One region of the Mixta hanseatica genome, then DNA from elsewhere that is predicted to be linked to it. Evidence: predicted binding sites of a transcription regulator. Region 1 holds the regulator's gene; the other holds the start of a gene.

The links. The regulator PurR, encoded in region 1, represses purine synthesis genes. The targets are predictions, from matches to a motif close to CANGCAAACGTTTGCNTG.
Region 2: a site for PurR is predicted at 4,904-4,921, ahead of K6958_RS20250 (NCS2 family permease). Genes of this name have one in related genera too.

The regions. Positions count from the first base shown of each region.
Region 1 is NZ_CP082904.1:2,050,500-2,059,215, forward strand. It holds tRNA gene K6958_RS09960 (tRNA-Val) at 469-545, opposite strand; tRNA gene K6958_RS09965 (tRNA-Val) at 557-633, opposite strand; tRNA gene K6958_RS09970 (tRNA-Val) at 638-714, opposite strand; gene K6958_RS09975 (MATE family efflux transporter) at 853-2,226, opposite strand; gene K6958_RS09980 (riboflavin synthase subunit alpha) at 2,449-3,099, shown strand; gene cfa (cyclopropane fatty acyl phospholipid synthase) at 3,156-4,304, opposite strand; gene punC (purine nucleoside transporter PunC) at 4,594-5,796, opposite strand; gene punR (DNA-binding transcriptional activator PunR) at 5,908-6,816, shown strand; gene purR (HTH-type transcriptional repressor PurR) at 6,852-7,877, opposite strand; gene cydH (cytochrome bd-I oxidase subunit CydH) at 8,161-8,250, shown strand; gene K6958_RS10010 (C40 family peptidase) at 8,313-8,716, opposite strand, start outside.
Region 2 is NZ_CP082904.1:4,274,667-4,283,382, forward strand. It holds gene pstA (phosphate ABC transporter permease PstA) at 1-537, shown strand, start outside; gene pstB (phosphate ABC transporter ATP-binding protein PstB) at 584-1,351, shown strand; gene phoU (phosphate signaling complex protein PhoU) at 1,364-2,098, shown strand; gene gbpA (N-acetylglucosamine-binding protein GbpA) at 2,613-4,094, shown strand; gene yieH (6-phosphogluconate phosphatase) at 4,165-4,827, opposite strand; gene K6958_RS20250 (NCS2 family permease) at 4,992-6,305, shown strand; partial or broken gene K6958_RS20255 (4'-phosphopantetheinyl transferase family protein) at 6,367-7,098, opposite strand; gene K6958_RS20260 (malonic semialdehyde reductase) at 7,261-7,851, opposite strand; gene K6958_RS20265 (LuxR C-terminal-related transcriptional regulator) at 8,191-8,716, shown strand, end outside.

The DNA of each region.
Region 1 (8,716 bases):
GACAGATATAAAGCGTGCAGAGGAAGTTGAGCGATGATGTTCCATGGCCCCGATGGGCGAGTTGCGCAACTGGTTGTGAATGTAGGTAAGGGCACGTCAATTGGCTGAAACCATTCAAGTGAAACACCGGAAGATAGTATAGACGCTAAGTATACGAAAACCAATCAAAAAGCATGAAGGCAGCGGGTGTCAGATCAAGGAAAGTCACGTTGCGGCAACGCTTTTTATCCCCAACGCGTTGTGTCGCGCGCAATGATATTCGCCCTGTTAAACCAGACAGAATGCCGCCTGTATACCAGGAAAGTTCTGATATGGGCAATTTTATTACCCACAGATTTTGGGTAAAAAAATATTTTTATGTGCAATAAAACAGGCAGAAAAGGGAGGTGTTTTAAGGTTTCGGACAAAGATAAATTAAGTGCGGAGTATGCCTGATGCTGCAAAAGAGGATAACGCAGAAAAAGAGAGTGGTGCGTTCTAATGGACTCGAACCATCGACCCCCACCATGTCAAGGTGGTGCTCTAACCAACTGAGCTAAGAACGCATCATGATTTTTGGTGCGTCCGAGTGGACTCGAACCACCGACCCCCACCATGTCAAGGTGGTGCTCTAACCAACTGAGCTACGGACGCACTTTGGTGCGTTCTAATGGACTCGAACCATCGACCCCCACCATGTCAAGGTGGTGCTCTAACCAACTGAGCTAAGAACGCATCTGCCGTCTTGGGTGACGGCGGGGACGAATATTAGCGACACTGTTCATCGCTGGCAAGCAGAAACATGCAATTTTCTGCGCAACTGCCCATCAACTGTGCGACCCGCCGTTTTTTTAGACGCGACGGGCCTTTATCTTAATGTTCCGCGCGGCTCAGGATCAGTTCAGGCGGTAATTTTTGCAGCCGACGAATCCGCCACAGCATCATAATCGCCGCTGAGGTTAAGCCCAGGATAAAGCCGCACCAGAATCCCGCCGGACCCATTGGCGCGACAATCCAGTCGGTTAGCGCCAGCAGATAGCCGCTGGGTAAACCTATCACCCAATAAGCAACCAGCGTAATAAAGAAAATTGAGCGTGTATCTTTATAGCCACGCAGAATGCCGCTGCCGATCACCTGAATGGAATCGGAAAACTGGTAGATGGCGGCCAGCATCATCAGCTGCGAGGCCAGCATAACCACCTGCGGATTATCGTTATACAACAGAGCGATCTGTTCTCGGAAGGTAACGGTAAACAGCGCGGTGATGGCGGCCATCATGATGCCGACGCCCTGGCCAGTCCAGGCCGCCACCTTAGCCGCCTCAACCGACCCCTGACCGAGGCGAAAGCCGACGCGAATCGTCGTCGCAACGCCCAGCGAAAGCGGCAGTACAAACATTAATGAGCTGAAGTTAAGCGCAATCTGATGGCCGGCGACATTCACAATGCCCAACGGCGAAACCAGCAGAGCGACCACGGCAAACAGCGTTACCTCGAAGAATAGCGCCAGCGCCACCGGCAGCCCAAGGCGTATCAAACGCTTCAATACTGTCCAGTCTGGCGTACTGAAATAGTCGGGCAGGGTAATATCGCGCATTGAGCGCGCGCGCCGCACCCACAGCCGCATAACGATAAACATCACCCAGTAAACCGACGCCGTCGCCACGCCGCAGCCGACGCCGCCCAACGCGGGCATGCCAAGGTGACCGTAAATAAAGACATAGTTAACCGGAATGTTCACCAGCAGGCCGATAAAGCCCATCACCATGCCGGGTTTGGTCTTCGACAGCCCCTCGCACTGGTTACGTGCGACCTGGAAAAAGAGGTAGCCCGGCGCGCCCCATAATAAGGCGCGCAGATAGCCTACCGCCTTATCGGCTAAGGCGGGGTCGATATCATGCATCGCGTGGATCATATAGCCGGCGTTCCACAGCACAATCATAATCAGCACCGAGACCATCGCCGCCAGCCAGTAAGCCTGACGTACCTGAGCAGCGATACGCTCACGACGCCCGGAGCCGTTAAGCTGCGCCACTACTGGCGTTAGGGCCAAAATCAGACCGTGGCCGAATAAGATAGCGGGGAGCCAAATTGAGGTGCCGACCGCAACGGCGGCCATATCCGTCGCGCTAACCGAGCCTGCCATAATGGTATCGACAAAACCCATCGCCGTCTGTGCGACCTGCGCCAGAATAACCGGAATGGCAAGAGCCAGTAATTGACGCGCTTCTGTCAGGTACTTCTGCACGTATACACCTTTTTAGTTTTAAGAGATGAATAAATAACGCCCGGAGGACAGGATAATAAAGAATAGATAATGATGCACAACGCTGGTGCAGAATCATAACGACATCATACGATGAAGGAAACCGCATTTTATGGCACCCGGACGGCGCTTTTCGCCCCTTTGCCAACCTGCTCTGTGCTGGAGAGTATGGTAATATCAACAAAAACTGACCGAGGCCAATCTATGTTTACCGGAATTGTGCAGGGCACCGCAGAGCTGGTTGCCATTGAAGAAAAACCTAACTTTCGTACGCATATTGTGAAAATGCCGCCGGCATTATTACCCGGCCTGGAACTGGGCGCTTCGGTAGCGCATAATGGCTGCTGTCTGACCGTGACGGAAATTAATGGCGATCGGGTTAGCTTTGATCTGGTAAAAGAGACATTGCGCATTACTAACCTGGGCGATCTGCAGCTGGGCGACGTGGTAAATATTGAGCGTGCGGCGAAGTTCAGCGACGAAATTGGCGGTCATTTGATGTCCGGCCATATTATGACCACCGCTGAAATCAGCAAAATTATTAATGCCGAAAATAACCGTGAGATCTGGTTTAAACCGCAGGACAGCTCGCTGCTGAAATATATCCTGCATAAAGGCTTTATCGGGATCGATGGCATCAGCCTGACGGTGGGCGACGTGACCAAAACGAAATTTTGCGTGCATCTTATCCCCGAGACGCTGATGCGTACCACGCTGGGCGCCAAAAAACTGGGGCAACGGGTAAACATCGAAATCGATCCGCATACTCAGGCGATCGTGGATACGGTTGAACGCGTGCTGGCTCAGCGTGAAGCGGCGCTGGCGGCCACGCTGCAAAATAACACCGCAGAGTAAGTAATAAAAAACAGGCAACCGTGAGGTTGCCTGTTTTTTAAGTGCGCCGCAGGATATTAATGCGGTACGCGCAAGCCGCCTTCAACGCCGCGGCTGAATACCACCTGCCACAGTTGAATATCACGCGCGCGAAACGCGCCGGCGCAGGCGTTCAAATAATAGGTGAACATCCGTTTAAAGCGTTCGCCATACTCCTCAGCCAACTGCGGCCAGGCCTGCAGAAAACGTTCGTGCCATGCCATCAGCGTCGTATCATAATCGGCGCCAAAGTTATGCCAGTCTTCCATAATAAAATGCGGCTCGCTGGCTTCGGCAATATGACGTACCGACGGCAAACAGCCGTTGGGGAAGATATATTTATCAATCCACGGGTCAACGTTCATATCGGTTTTAATCGCGCCGATAGTATGCAGCAGGAACAGGCCGTCCGGCTTAAGGTTACGATCGACCACGTTAAAATAGGTCGCGTAATTTTTAGGGCCGACATGCTCGAACATGCCTACGGAAACGATGCGGTCGTACTGATTATTCAGATCGCGATAATCCTGCAGTAGAATATTGACATCAAGCCCTTCGCAGCGCTGCTGCGCCATTTTCTGCTGTTCGGCGGAGATGGTTACCCCATCGACCGTTACGCCATAGTGGCGCGCGGCAAACTCCGCCAGTCCGCCCCAGCCGCAGCCGATATCAAGCAGCTTAAGCCCCGGTTTCAACTGAAGCTTTTCGCAGATCATTTTTAGCTTCGCCTGCTGCGCCTCTTCCAGCGTTTGGGCTGTTTTCCAGTAGCCGCAAGAGTATTGCATAAAGGGATCGAGCATTAGCGAAAAAAGGTCGTTGCCTAAATCGTAGTGCTCCTTGCCAACCATCCACGCGCGTTTTTTCGACTGTAAATTAGTCAGTCGCGCTGCGGCAATACGTAACGTATCTTTGAAATGATGAGGGAGCTGTTGATCCAACTTGTGCTTTAGCACGCGATGAAAAAACATATCAAGGCGTTCACATTCCCACCAGGTGTCCATATAACTTTCGCCCAGGCCGAGGGATCCCTCCTGTAAAACGCGTTTAAAAAAGTCAGGATTTTTTACCTGAATATCCCAGGGGCGCTGACCATTGATCTCAATATCCGCCATTTCCAACATTTCATGGGCGATACGATACCAATGGTTTTCCTCCAGGTTCACTTCTTCTATGCACGATGAACTCATAGCTTCTCCATCACCTGTGTGATACGAACCTGAGAAACAGAATAGTCAATTTCTCAGGATTGTGAGAAATCTCACGGAAGACCGTGTGCCAGATATCCGACGTTAAGCAGAGGATTGAAACTGAATGAAAGCCCTGACCAGTACGCTGCCGCCTGAAAGGCGCTGGCTGGCCGGGGAAAAAGCACGTTAATTATTATAAGTGACTGCCTTGCAAGGAGTATATTCTCCCGCAAGGCATTATACAATGGCTAATAGTTAGTGCGCTAAGCATGCCGACAGCGGCGGATGCTTAATTGGAAAGGGAAGACGGCGGGCTGTTTTTCGTTTCCGCTGTGCGGTCGTGGGCTACATGCTGCAAGGCATAACCCAGCGCCACCAGGATAATCGTCGACACCATTACCGAGCTGGTGGTCAGTAAAGGCTGGGTCAGCCAGGAGGAGACGGCGAGGCTGGCGAAAAAGCACAGGCCCAGCTGCAAACAGTTCTGCAGCGCCGCAGCCTTACCAGTGTCATCCGGGAAGGGCAGCAGGGCGTTAGCCACCACGATGGGATAAATCGCGCCGTTTGCCAGCGCCATGCCGCAAAACGGGATCAGCAGGCCCCAGAGCGTAACATGGTCGCTTATCGAAACCATAAATAGTGCGGTCACGCTTAGCGCATAAAAAATCAGCAGGAACGGCAGCAGGCTGCGGCCGCTATGACGCTGAAGCGCAGAGCGACAGCCAAAGCCGCCGACCAGAAACGCCACGGTTTGCGGTAGATAGCTCAGACCGATATCAGCCGGACTCAGGCCCAGATCGTGCAGGATAAACGGCGAACCGGTTAGCCAGGCGAAAAAGCTGGCTGAGCAGGCGGCGTAAATCAGCACGTTGCCACTGTAGATACGTGACGCCAGCAGACGGAAAAAGCCGCTGCGTTGAGCGGTGGCTGCAGAGGCGGGTGCAGTTTTTTTCAGCTTCGCCGTTGCAAACAGCAGCGGCAGCGTGACCAGCAACAGCGCCAGAAAAATCGCACGCCATGAAAAATGACTGAGCAGCCAGGCACCTAACAGCGGCGCCAGCGCCGGCGACAGGGCCACTAGCGGCATGATGGTGGCAAAAACGCGATTAGCCTGCGCGCCGCGATAGCGATCGACCACCAGCGCCTGCCAGCTTACCGCCGCCGCACAGACGCCTACCGCTTGAATAAAGCGCAGGGTTAACATCTGCCAGGTGGCATTCGCCCACAGCATGCCCGCGCAGCCCAGTGCAAACAGCACGAGGCCCAACAGCAGTATCGGTCGGCGACCATAGCGATCGGAAAGCGGCCCCCACAGCAGCTGGGCGCAGGCGAAGCCGCCTAAAAATACGGTCAGGCTGGCGCTGATAATCCCAGCGGAAGTCGCAAAACTTTCCTGCATGGCGGTAAACGCCGGCAGATACATATCGGTGGCCAGAAAACCCAGCGTGCTGAGCAGGGCCAGATAGAGCATAAATCCTTTTGAACCAGGCATCTCTTTCTCGTTTATAAGCAGGTGAACAGACGGCGCGAGGGTAAAGGATGTTTTTCTCAATGTGAAACGCTAAAATTTGCCGCTTGATATCAAAATTTTTGCAGGCAAAAAATGTGGTCTGAATATGCACTGGAAGTGGTTGATGCCGTGGCGCGTAACGGCAGCTTTTCTGCTGCCGCGGAAGAGCTGCACCGCGTACCCTCAGCCATCAGCTATACGGTGCGTCAGCTGGAATCCTGGCTGGCGGTGCCGCTTTTTGAACGGCGGCATCGCGATGTGGTGCTGACCGAGGCAGGAGAGCTTTTTATTCGCGAAGGACGCGCTGTTATCAAAAAAATGCTAGCCACGCGGCGACAGTGTCAACAGGTGGCGAACGGCTGGCGCGGGCAGTTAAGCATTGCGGTGGATCGTATCGTTAAACCGCAGCGTACCCGCCAGCTGGTGCTCGATTTTTACCGGCACTTTCCGGATATGGAGCTGTTGATTACGCCGGAAGTGTTTAACGGCGTCTGGGATGCGCTGGCCGACGGACGGGTGGATGTGGCGATTGGCGCAACCCAGGCGATCCCGGTGGGCGGGCGCTTCGCCTTCCGCGATATGGGGGCGCTCAACTGGCGCTGCGTGGTCAGCGTTAATCATCCGTTAGCCGGCATAACGACCCAGCTGCAGGATGATGATATTCGTCCCTGGCCGTCGCTGGTGCTGGAAGATACCTCGCGCGCGCTGCCGCGACGTACCACCTGGACGCTGGATAATCAGCGCCGGCTGGTGGTGCCCGACTGGGAAAGCGCCTTTGATTGCCTGCGCGCCGGGCTGTGCGTGGGGATGGTGCCCGGCCACTTTGCCGCGCCGCTGCTGCAAGCCCGGCAGCTAACGGAGCTGACCTTACCGCAGCCTTTCCCGGATAGCTTCTGTTGCGTGAGCTGGTCAGAGCAAAGTAATTCACCCGCGCTGCGCTGGCTACTGGACTATCTTGGCGATACGGAAACCATCAATCGGGAATGGCTGCGTGAGGAGTAGCAGGCTCAGGAAGCGGTTTTCCTGAGCCTCAGGCATTAACGGCGGTAGTCGCGGAACGGACCGTCAGCAACGGAGCGGCGTTCAATCAGCGTAGGATGCACTTCAATGGTCTGCGGTTCTTCGCGTTTGCTGGTAATACGGTCCAGCAGCATATCGAAAGCGGTTTCGCCCAGCTGCTCTTTTGGCTGATGTACCGTGGTCAGCGCTGGGGTGAAATAGCGCGCGTTGCGCACGTTATCGTAGCCGATAACGGAGATATCCTGCGGCACGCGCAGCCCCATCTCATCCGCAGCGCAAATCGCGCCCATCGCCATAATATCACCGCCGCAGAAAACAGCGGTAGGGCGCTGCTTTTGCGCCAGGATTTGCTGCATGGCGCGATAGCCCGATTCCGGTTCAAAGTCGCCCTGCACGATCCACTCATCACGTACCGGGATGTTGGCTTCATTCAACGCTTTTACGAAACCTGCAAAACGTCCGCTGCCGGTGTTGCGCTCCATCTGGCCGGGGATCGCGCCGATGTCGCGGTGGCCGCGCTCGATCAAATAGCGCCCGGCCAGATAGCCGCCTTCAAACGCGTTATCCAGCACGGTATCGGTAAAATCGCCGCGGGATTCGCCCCAGTCCATCACCACCATAGGGATATTGCGGTTCTCCTCAAGCATCTTCAGCAGTGCTTCAGGATACTCAGAACACATTACCAGCAGGCCATCCACGCGCTTCTGCGCCATCATGGAGAGGTAAGCCTGCTGTTTCTGTAAATCGTTGTGGGCATTGCCCAAAATCAGGGTATAGCCGCGAGCGAAACAGCGCGTTTCCACCGCTTCTATAATCTCAGCGAAATAGGGCGCTTCGCTGGAAGTCGCCAGCAGACCAATCGATTTGGTATGGTTAACCTTCAGGCTGCGCGCAACGGCACTGGGCGAATAGTGTAATTCTTTGATGGCTGCCCAGACGGCCTCTCGGGTCTCTTCCGCGACAAAACGCGTTTTATTGATGACGTGCGATACCGTAGTAGTGGAAACGCCGGCACGCTTTGCGACATCTTTGATTGTTGCCATTAAAAAGATACTCCTGCGCCTGACGTAATAGTCTGATCAGGCTAATGTTAATCGTTTGCGTCCGCATGGCGTTATTCAGCACGCATAAAGGTGAAATTGGCGGGCTGAGGTACGTCTGATAGGCGGGACGTCTTTAAAATAAGGGTTGGCAACGGTGGTTTTTTGTCGTTGCGCAACGCAAGGCGGGGATTCTATCAAGGTGGCGCAAAGAAAACGAGATTTTTACCAGGGAGTATGGGAAAATCTATACCGTTATTTTTTGTGTGGTTAAAGGAGAGGGTGAATGAGCACCGATTTAAAACTATCAATAGGCACCACGGTTGCGGCATTGCTGATGATTATTGCATTTAGCTTCACTGCCGTAATGCACTGATCGCAGCACGAAGGATAAAAAAAGCCTGTCACTAAGACAGGCTTTTTTGTTGCGCAACAGCGTTAGCGAATGGTGCGCGGCGTCATCACGCGGCGCGCGCCAACATAGTGCCGCTGCCAGTAATCATCGCTAAGCTGGCTAATCTGGATATCTTTACCGGTTCGCGGTGACTGAATAAAGCGGCCGTTACCCAGATAGACGCCCACGTGATCGGCCGCGCCGCGGTTATTGATGCGGAAGAAGACCAGATCGCCTTTCTCCAGCGCCTCACGGTTAATCGGAGCCGCATCACGCAGGTGATACATCTCATTGGCGGTACGCGGGATCTTAAATTTCACTACATCTTTATAGGCGTACCAGACCAGACCGCTGCAGTCGAAACCGGTATGAGGCGAGGTGCCTCCCCACAGATAAGGCTTACCTAGCTGACTCATCAGTTTGTTCATCGCCGTTTCACGCGCTTTTT
Region 2 (8,716 bases), 2.1 Mb from region 1:
GCGGAGGTGATTCGCTTTATTAACGATATTCTGTTGTCGGCGCCGTCGATTGTGGTCGGGCTGTTCGTTTACACCATCGTGGTAGCGCAGATGCAGCACTTCTCCGGCTGGGCTGGGGTTATCGCGCTGGCGCTGCTGCAAATACCGATCGTGATCCGCACCACGGAAAACATGATGAAACTGGTGCCGGATAGTCTGCGCGAAGCGGCTTACGCGCTGGGTACGCCCAAGTGGAAGATGATCTCCGCCATTACGCTGAAGGCTTCGATTTCCGGCATTATCACCGGGGTGTTGCTGGCCGTCGCGCGTATTGCCGGGGAAACCGCCCCGCTGCTGTTTACTTCATTGTCGAACCAGTTCTGGAGTACCGACATGATGCAGCCGCTGGCTAACCTGCCGGTCACCATCTTTAAGTTCGCCATGAGTCCCTTTGCGGAATGGCAGAGCCTGGCCTGGGCAGGCGTATTGTTGATTACGCTGTGCGTTCTGCTGCTGAATATTCTGGCGCGTGTGATTTTCGCCAAATCGAAAAACTAATTACCGCGTGGTTGCGACGGCGCGGCGTTAAGAGAAAGAGAAGACTATGGTTAATCAGACTTCCGGCAAACTTCAGGTTCGCGATCTGAATTTCTATTACGGAAAATTCCATGCGCTGAAAAACATCAATCTGGAGATTGCCCGTAATCAGGTCACCGCCTTTATCGGCCCTTCCGGCTGCGGCAAATCGACCCTGCTGCGCACCTTTAATAAAATGTACTCGCTGTATCCGGAGCAGCGAGCCGAAGGCGAAATTTTATTGGATGGCGAGAATATTCTGGCCGACGCGCAGGATATCGCCCTGCTACGCGCGCGCGTCGGCATGGTCTTCCAGAAGCCGACGCCGTTCCCAATGTCAATTTATGACAATATTGCTTTTGGCGTTCGTCTGTTTGAGAAGCTGCCGCGTGCCGAGATGGATGAACGCGTGCAGTGGGCGCTGAGTAAAGCGGCGCTGTGGAATGAAACCAAAGACAAGCTACATCAGAGCGGCTATAGCCTTTCTGGCGGTCAGCAGCAGCGCCTGTGTATTGCGCGCGGTATCGCTATTCGACCGGAAGTGCTGTTGCTGGACGAGCCTTGCTCGGCGTTGGATCCTATTTCAACGGGCCGTATCGAAGAGCTGATTACCGAGCTGAAACAGGATTACACCGTGGTGATCGTTACGCATAATATGCAGCAGGCTGCACGCTGTTCCGATCACACCGCATTTATGTATCTGGGCGAACTGATTGAATTCAGCGATACCGACACGCTGTTTACCAAACCGCATCAGAAACAAACTGAAGACTACATCACTGGCCGCTATGGTTAACTGGAGATCGGTATGGACAATTTAAACCTGAACAAGCATATCTCCGGCCAGTTTAACGCTGAGCTTGAGCATATCCGCACCCAGGTGATGATTATGGGCGGCATGGTAGAGCAGCAGCTCACCGATGCAATTACCGCGATGCATAATCAGGATGCTGAGCTGGCGAAGCAGGTTATCGATGGTGACCAGAAGGTCAACATGATGGAAGTGGATATTGATGAGGCCTGCGTGCGTATTATCGCCAAGCGCCAGCCGACCGCCAGCGATTTGCGGCTGGTAATGGCGATCATCAAAACCATTTCTGAGCTGGAGCGCATTGGCGACGTCGCGGAAAAAATCAGCCGTACGGCGCTGGAGAAGTTCAGCCAGCAGCATCAGCCGCTGTTGGTCAGCCTGGAGTCGTTGGGGCGACATACAATCCAGATGCTGCATGACGTTCTGGACGCCTTCGCGCGGATGGATCTGAGCGCGGCGGTAGAAATTTATCGTGAAGATAAAAAAGTCGACCAGGAATATGAAGGCATTGTGCGTCAGCTGATGACCTACATGATGGAAGATCCGCGTACGATTCCCAGCGTACTGACCGCCCTGTTCTGTGCCCGCGCCATCGAACGTATTGGTGACCGCTGCCAGAATATTTGCGAAATCATCTTCTATTTCGTAAAGGGGCAGGATTTCCGACACGTGGGCGGCGACCGTCTCGACAAATTGCTGGCGGGTGAAGAAAACGGCAGCAGTCCCGCCTGATTTAAGCGACCCGCAGGCCATAGCGGTCTGCGGGTTGGCCTCTTAGCTTGCTTAAGAGGATAATCTTTATCTGCGATGCTCACGGCGTGAACGAGTGAGAAATAATTTTCTTAATAAACTTTTTCTTGCGCAGAGGCTATCACGCCTTCTACTTTGCTTCATTTTTCCCCTCATCCGCTAATAATGACATGGCGATAAGCCTTAAAGAGTGATTGCTACAGCTAATATATCTTTTCGCCAGGTTATAAATAATATTTATTCATGGCAGCCATGCATTAGCGCATTGTTTATTATTAGTCTTAAAGATTTTATTTTGTGCGGGTAAGCGCCTTGCAGTATGTATTTTCCACTGCTTAGTTAATACGAAGTGCTAAATGAACGCAGCTGCTTATATCCCAAGAAATAAGATTAAATTCATCAAGTGCTTTCGTCTTAACTAAAGCGAAAAGCATTCCCATAGTTTGTCTTATCACTATATAACTGCCCCCTGATTTATTTACAGGGAAGTAGAGATATGAAGGTAAAATTAATCGCTTTAGCCGTATCAGCAATGACCATAAGCGGTGCATGGGGGCATGGTTATTTAATGGATCCGCCGAGCAGGGCTTATCAATGTAAGCTGGGCAATAATCAGGAGTGCGGTAACGTCACCTGGGAGCCGCAGAGCGTAGAACAAAAATCAGGGTTTCCAGACGCTGCGTTACCGTACGATGGTGAACTGGCCAGCGCTGGTATTCCATCCTTTTCGCAGCTCAATCGCCAATCCGCCGACGCCTGGGCTAAAACCTCTATAAAGGCGGGCCGGCAGACTTTTGTCTGGCATCATACCGCGCCTCATAAAACAACCAACTGGCGTTACTACATCACTAAACAGGGATGGGATCCTAACGCGGCTTTGACCCGTGATGCATTTGAGTTAACGCCCTTCTGTGTGATTGAGGGTAATGGCCAGGCACCCGCGGTAGAAACGGCGCATGAATGTGATGTGCCTGAGCGTACCGGCTATCAGGCTATTTATAGCGTGTGGGAAATCGCGGATACCGCGAACAGTTTCTATCAGATAGCCGATATTGTCTTTGCCGGGGATAATCCTACGCAGGCCGATCCGTCCGATAGCTGGGGCAGAATGCTGGAGGGGCAGATGTATGGTAAAAATCTACGGGCAGGCGACAAGGTTAAGGTTCGTTTTTTCCGGGCCGATGCAGAGCTGATCTCTTTTACCACCACGCTAACCATCACCGATGAGCTTACCGATAAAAATCGCTGGTCTAAAGCTTTGGCGGCGGCGGTGAATGAAAAAGCCGACGCTGAGAAATGGGGCATTCGCGCTGGGGTAAAAGATGCGCAGGGGAAAATTGAACCGGTTTTTGGCGCCAATAAGATCTATATCTCTTCAGCGCCGGAAACTCTGGATCCGGTACGCAGGCTACAATCGATTGCGATCTCTTATGAAGAGAGCGCCACAAATACTAACGAACAGTTAGAAATTAGCGAGTTACTCACCAGCAAGGTACAAAATGGGAAATCGACCCTGACATTTAACCTCTGGACTGCCGGTAAATGGGCGGTGGAAGCGAAGGTATACGACAGCATTGGCACGGTAAAGGGCTATACCAAAACCGCGTTGGAAAATGTCGATGGACCTATTTCCTTTGATTTGGACCAAGTTACAGCAGATGAAACTTACACACTCAGCCTTATCGCCACCAACGAGCAGGGCGAGCTAATCCAGGCGAAGCCGCAGCAGTTTACGCTGCAGTCCGCTACCCCGGAAGCGGAGAAGCCCGCGGCGGATACCGTGAAGTACGACGAAACGTTCCCCCATAACAAATCAAGCTACAAATCCGGTACGCGGGTATTACAGCCTAAAAACGGTAAGGTTTATCAATGTAAACCTTTCCCGTATTCAGGCTATTGCTCACAGTGGTCGAGCAGCGCGACGCAATTTGAGCCTGGCATCGGCTCACACTGGCAGCAGGCGTGGATTGAAAAATAAACGTTTGTGACGAAACAGTCGCCTCAACGCTGGCAGCAGGGTTGAGGCGTTTCTATGAACGGACCGGGCTTTAGCGGGTAAGATGCCAGCCGCGTGTGCGCCACATCGCAGGCAGCTGCGCCAAATCGTTAAACGTCGTTACCAGTGGGTGGTCGAGCGGGGGATTATGCGCATCGGCGCAATAGTAAAAAACCGGAATGCCCGCCGCGATGCCAGCCCGCGCGCCCGCTTCCGAATCATCAACCAGCAGGCAATGTTCAATCGGCACCTGCATTTGCTCAGCCGCATGAAACATCAACTGCGGGTCCGGCTTCCAGTGACCAATATCGTAGCCGCTGTACAGGCGATCGCCAAAGAAAGGCAGCAGGCCGGTCAGCCCCAACGAGTGCTGCATCTTTTTAACCGTGCCGTTGGAGACCACGCACGCCGGTACTGAAATCTGCGCTAACAGATCGCCGGCACCGGGGATCGGCTGAAGCTGCGCCTCAAACAGGCGGGCCACCTCCGCGCGATACGCTTGCTCAAAGGTTTCTACTGCTACATCCAGCGGATGCTGCTGTTGAACATCGGCAATAATATCGTAGAGTTTGACACCCTTATATTTTTCAAACATCTCCTGTAATGGCAGATGCACGCCGTAGCGGGAAAAAGTAGAAACATACGCCTGGGTACAGAGTAATTCGCTGTCCACCAGCGTCCCATCACAGTCGAAAAACAGACACTCAATCGTCATCCTGCCTCATCCTTACCAGGGGAAAAGTTCACTTTACCCGACTGAGCATAAAATGCGACCCTGCCGCACGCAGGAAACCGCAACCGTTTGCGAAAAATCAGTGTACTGTTGCGCCAAAATCGCTAGCATACGCGGCGACCTCTTTTCCCGTTCGGATGTAACAAATGACTAAACAAGGCTTACTACAGCGCCTGTTCCGGCTGCAGGAACATGGCACTACGGTGCGTACCGAAGTGATTGCCGGTTTTACCACTTTTTTAACGATGGTTTATATCGTTTTTGTAAACCCGCAAATCCTCGGCGCGGCGGGCATGGATACCCAGGCGGTATTTGTGACGACCTGTTTGATCGCTGCGTTGGGCAGCATACTGATGGGAGTCTTTGCTAACCTGCCTGTCGCGCTGGCGCCTGCGATGGGCCTGAATGCCTTTTTCGCCTTTGTGGTGGTTGGCGCGATGGGCTATTCGTGGCAGGTCGGCATGGGGGCCATTTTCTGGGGCGCAACGGGCCTGTTATTGCTCACGCTTTTCCGCATACGTTACTGGATGATCGCCAATATTCCTCTGGCGCTGCGTACCGGCATTACCGCCGGGATCGGGCTGTTTATCGCGATGATGGGGCTGAAAAACGCCGGTATTATCGTAGCGAATGAGGCCACGCTGGTCACGGTTGGCGACCTATCCTCGCATAGCGTTCTGCTGGGGGCGCTGGGCTTTTTTATTATCGCTGTACTGGCGTCACGCAACATTCATGCCGCGGTGCTGATCTCGATAGTGATTACCACGCTGGCCGGTCTGCTGCTGGGCGATGTGAAATACAACGGCATCTTCTCTGCACCGCCGGCGATTAACTCGGTGATTGGTCAGGTTGATCTGGGCGGTGCGTTTACGCTCAATATGGCCGGCGTGATTTTCTCTTTTATGCTGGTTAACCTGTTTGACTCTTCCGGAACCCTGATTGGCGTGACGGATAAAGCCGGGCTGGCGGATAAAGAGGGTAAATTCCCGCGTATGAAGCAGGCGCTGTTGGTAGATAGCGTAAGCTCGGTGGCCGGTGCGGCTATCGGCACCTCTTCCGTAACGGCCTATATTGAAAGCTCTTCAGGCGTCTCTATTGGTGGACGTACCGGGCTGATGGCGGTGGTTACCGGAATACTGTTCTTGCTGGTGATGTTCCTGTCGCCGCTGGCGTCGATGGTGCCGGGCTACGCGGCCGCTGGCGCGTTGATTTATGTCGGCGTACTGATGACATCAAGCCTGGCGCGCGTAAAGTGGGACGATTTGACCGAGGCGGTTCCCGCTTTTGTGACCGCAGCCATGATGCCGTTCAGCTTTTCCATCACTGAAGGCATCGCGCTGGGCTTTATTTCCTGGTGTGTAATGAAAGCAGGAACCGGTCGCTGGCGCGAAATCAATCCCTGCGTAGTGGTGGTAGCGCTGCTGTTTGTGCTAAAAATCGCTTTTGTTGATTCACATTAATTAGAGGGCGCTGCGGCCTGCGGCCTGCGGCCTGCGGCCTGCGGCCTGCGGCCTGCGGCTGCAGCTGCCTTTCTGCTGGCATACTGGTAAGCCTTAACGTCTGCGGTCCCATATTCGCTTTATTCAGTTCAATATCCCTCAACGTATTCCAGTTGTGCTGCTCATCAATTTCCCATAAACGTAAACGGCTGGTGGCTGGCGACAGCGCACAAGACCAGATAAGCAGGGGTTCAACATCGCATACCGCCTGCACATCAGGGAAAGTATGCGAGCGCAAACGGCCAGAAGCAGGGTGTAGACGCAGAGAACCGCCGCAGTCATTATTTTCCCCGGTTAGCTTGAGTACGCTTTGCCGCAACGTCCAGATTTGCGTTATCGCTTCCAACGGGTCCTGCTGCGCGTTAATCCACGCTTTTTCGCCAGAAGAGAGATATTGCAGATGATGCTCCAGCGTTTGGCGACTATGCGCCCGTACTATCTCCATATCCAGTCCGGCCCGGCTCTGTTCTTCAGCCAGCAGCACGCCAACCATATTGCCGGCGTAGGCGATGCTGAAATCGGGAAGGTCGGGATCGATAAAACAGGGACGGCCGTTGGGGGTGGTGGTTAAGGCGGGAAGCTGGGACATGCCGTAAATACGCAGCATAAGCTCAGCCAGTAGCATTCGCGCGGCCAGATAACGGCTACGGCGCTTCTCGCTCAGCAATCGGGCTTTTTCCACTATATCAGCCGGGATACGCTGTACGTCTGCCCGGTTTTGAGCAAGCGTCCAGCGTACAAAATGACTTGCCATCTGTCGCTCCGTGAAAATGGTCGGATAATCATCAATTGCATTGTAAGAATTTTCCGAGCCTTTTGCACCCGGCTTTACTTGCTGCGCGGCGCTTTTCGGAATAGGTTTAAAATAGCGCAAGGAAAAAGTCCGCAGGGCAGCCCGCAGACCTCGGAAAAGGCTTCAGGCAAAACGGCAGGCTTCATTAAACGTCAGACGAGGCAGACGCGGGTGTAGTTTACTGGCTTCACCGTAGCCCAGATTGATCAGCATATTAGCTTTCCAGTTACTCTCGGCAAAAAATAGCGCGTTGACCTTTTCTGCATCAAATCCCGACATCGGTCCCGCATCCAGGCCCAGCGCACGTGCCGCCAAAATTAAATAGCCCGCCTGTAAGCTGCTGTTACGAAAAGCGGTCTCTTCGGCCAGCGCCGGGCTGCTGGTAAACCAGCTACGGGCGTCAGCCCAGGGAAAAAGCTGCGGCAATCGCTCATAAAACTCTCCATCAGAGGCCACGATCACCGTCACCGGCGCTGACAGGGTTTTTTCTACATTACCGCTGGAGAGGGTCGGTTTCAGTTTTTCTTTGCCCGCCGCGCTGGTAATAAAAACAAAGCGCCCCGGTGAAGCGTTAGCCGAAGTTGGAGCCAGGCTAACCAGCTGATAAAGCTGCTGCAATAATACTGAATCGATCGCTTTGTCCTGCCAATGGCTGTGGGTTCTGGCCGTGGTAAATAAGATATCCAGCGCCTGATGATCCAGAGGAACTGCCATGCCGATCTCCTGACTGTCCGTTTACAAGTAGAAAAAATGTTAGCGGCTGGCACGCTTATTGACCAAGAGGATTTATTTATGGCTTGTCAGGTTTGGCGCTGTGCTTTGCCGGTAATATTAATAATTAATATTAGATTTTTTATCTTTCATTTACTCATTTTCATTTTAACCTTTACCATAAACGCATCTTGTGAATAATCAGGGGGCCATTGGAACTGATTGAAAATAAATGAGCAAGAAGACATTAATAAATTCATATAGTGTCCCTGTTTATACTCTGTATTAGAGTAAACAACAGGAGCCCGCTGTAGCTGGGTAAAAATATGAGGGATATATCACATGTTGCAAATTAACCTGGCCATCTCCGATAAGTACCCTGCCGTTCACTGTTTCCTTTGTCATTATCTTAAGCAAGAGTTAGGTTGTCATATCATAGCCGACATCGTATTAAATGAAGAGCAGTTGCTTCGACAGGCAGATCGGATGCAGCCTGATGCGATAATCACCGATCTTTCCAGCTATAGCGATAGCGGCCAGCTGTATGGCGTGGCAAAAATCAGAGCGATAAAACAGCGTTTCCCACGCGCAAAAATCATTCTGTATACCGAGTTTAATAATGTCCCTATTCTAAAGAAAGCGGTTAACTACGGAGTTGATGCTATTGTCAGTAAATATGATGCCGTAAGTGAAATAAAAAAAGCATTATGCGAGGTCTTTGTTAAAAAGCACAGCGCGACCTGGCTTTCTAAGCAGGTAAAATCCATTATTGAAAGCGATATTGAAAAATCTAGGCGGCTAACGGCAAAAGAGTGGGAAATTATTCAGCTTTATTCGATGGGGTTTTCTCTGTCCAGCATTGCTAAAA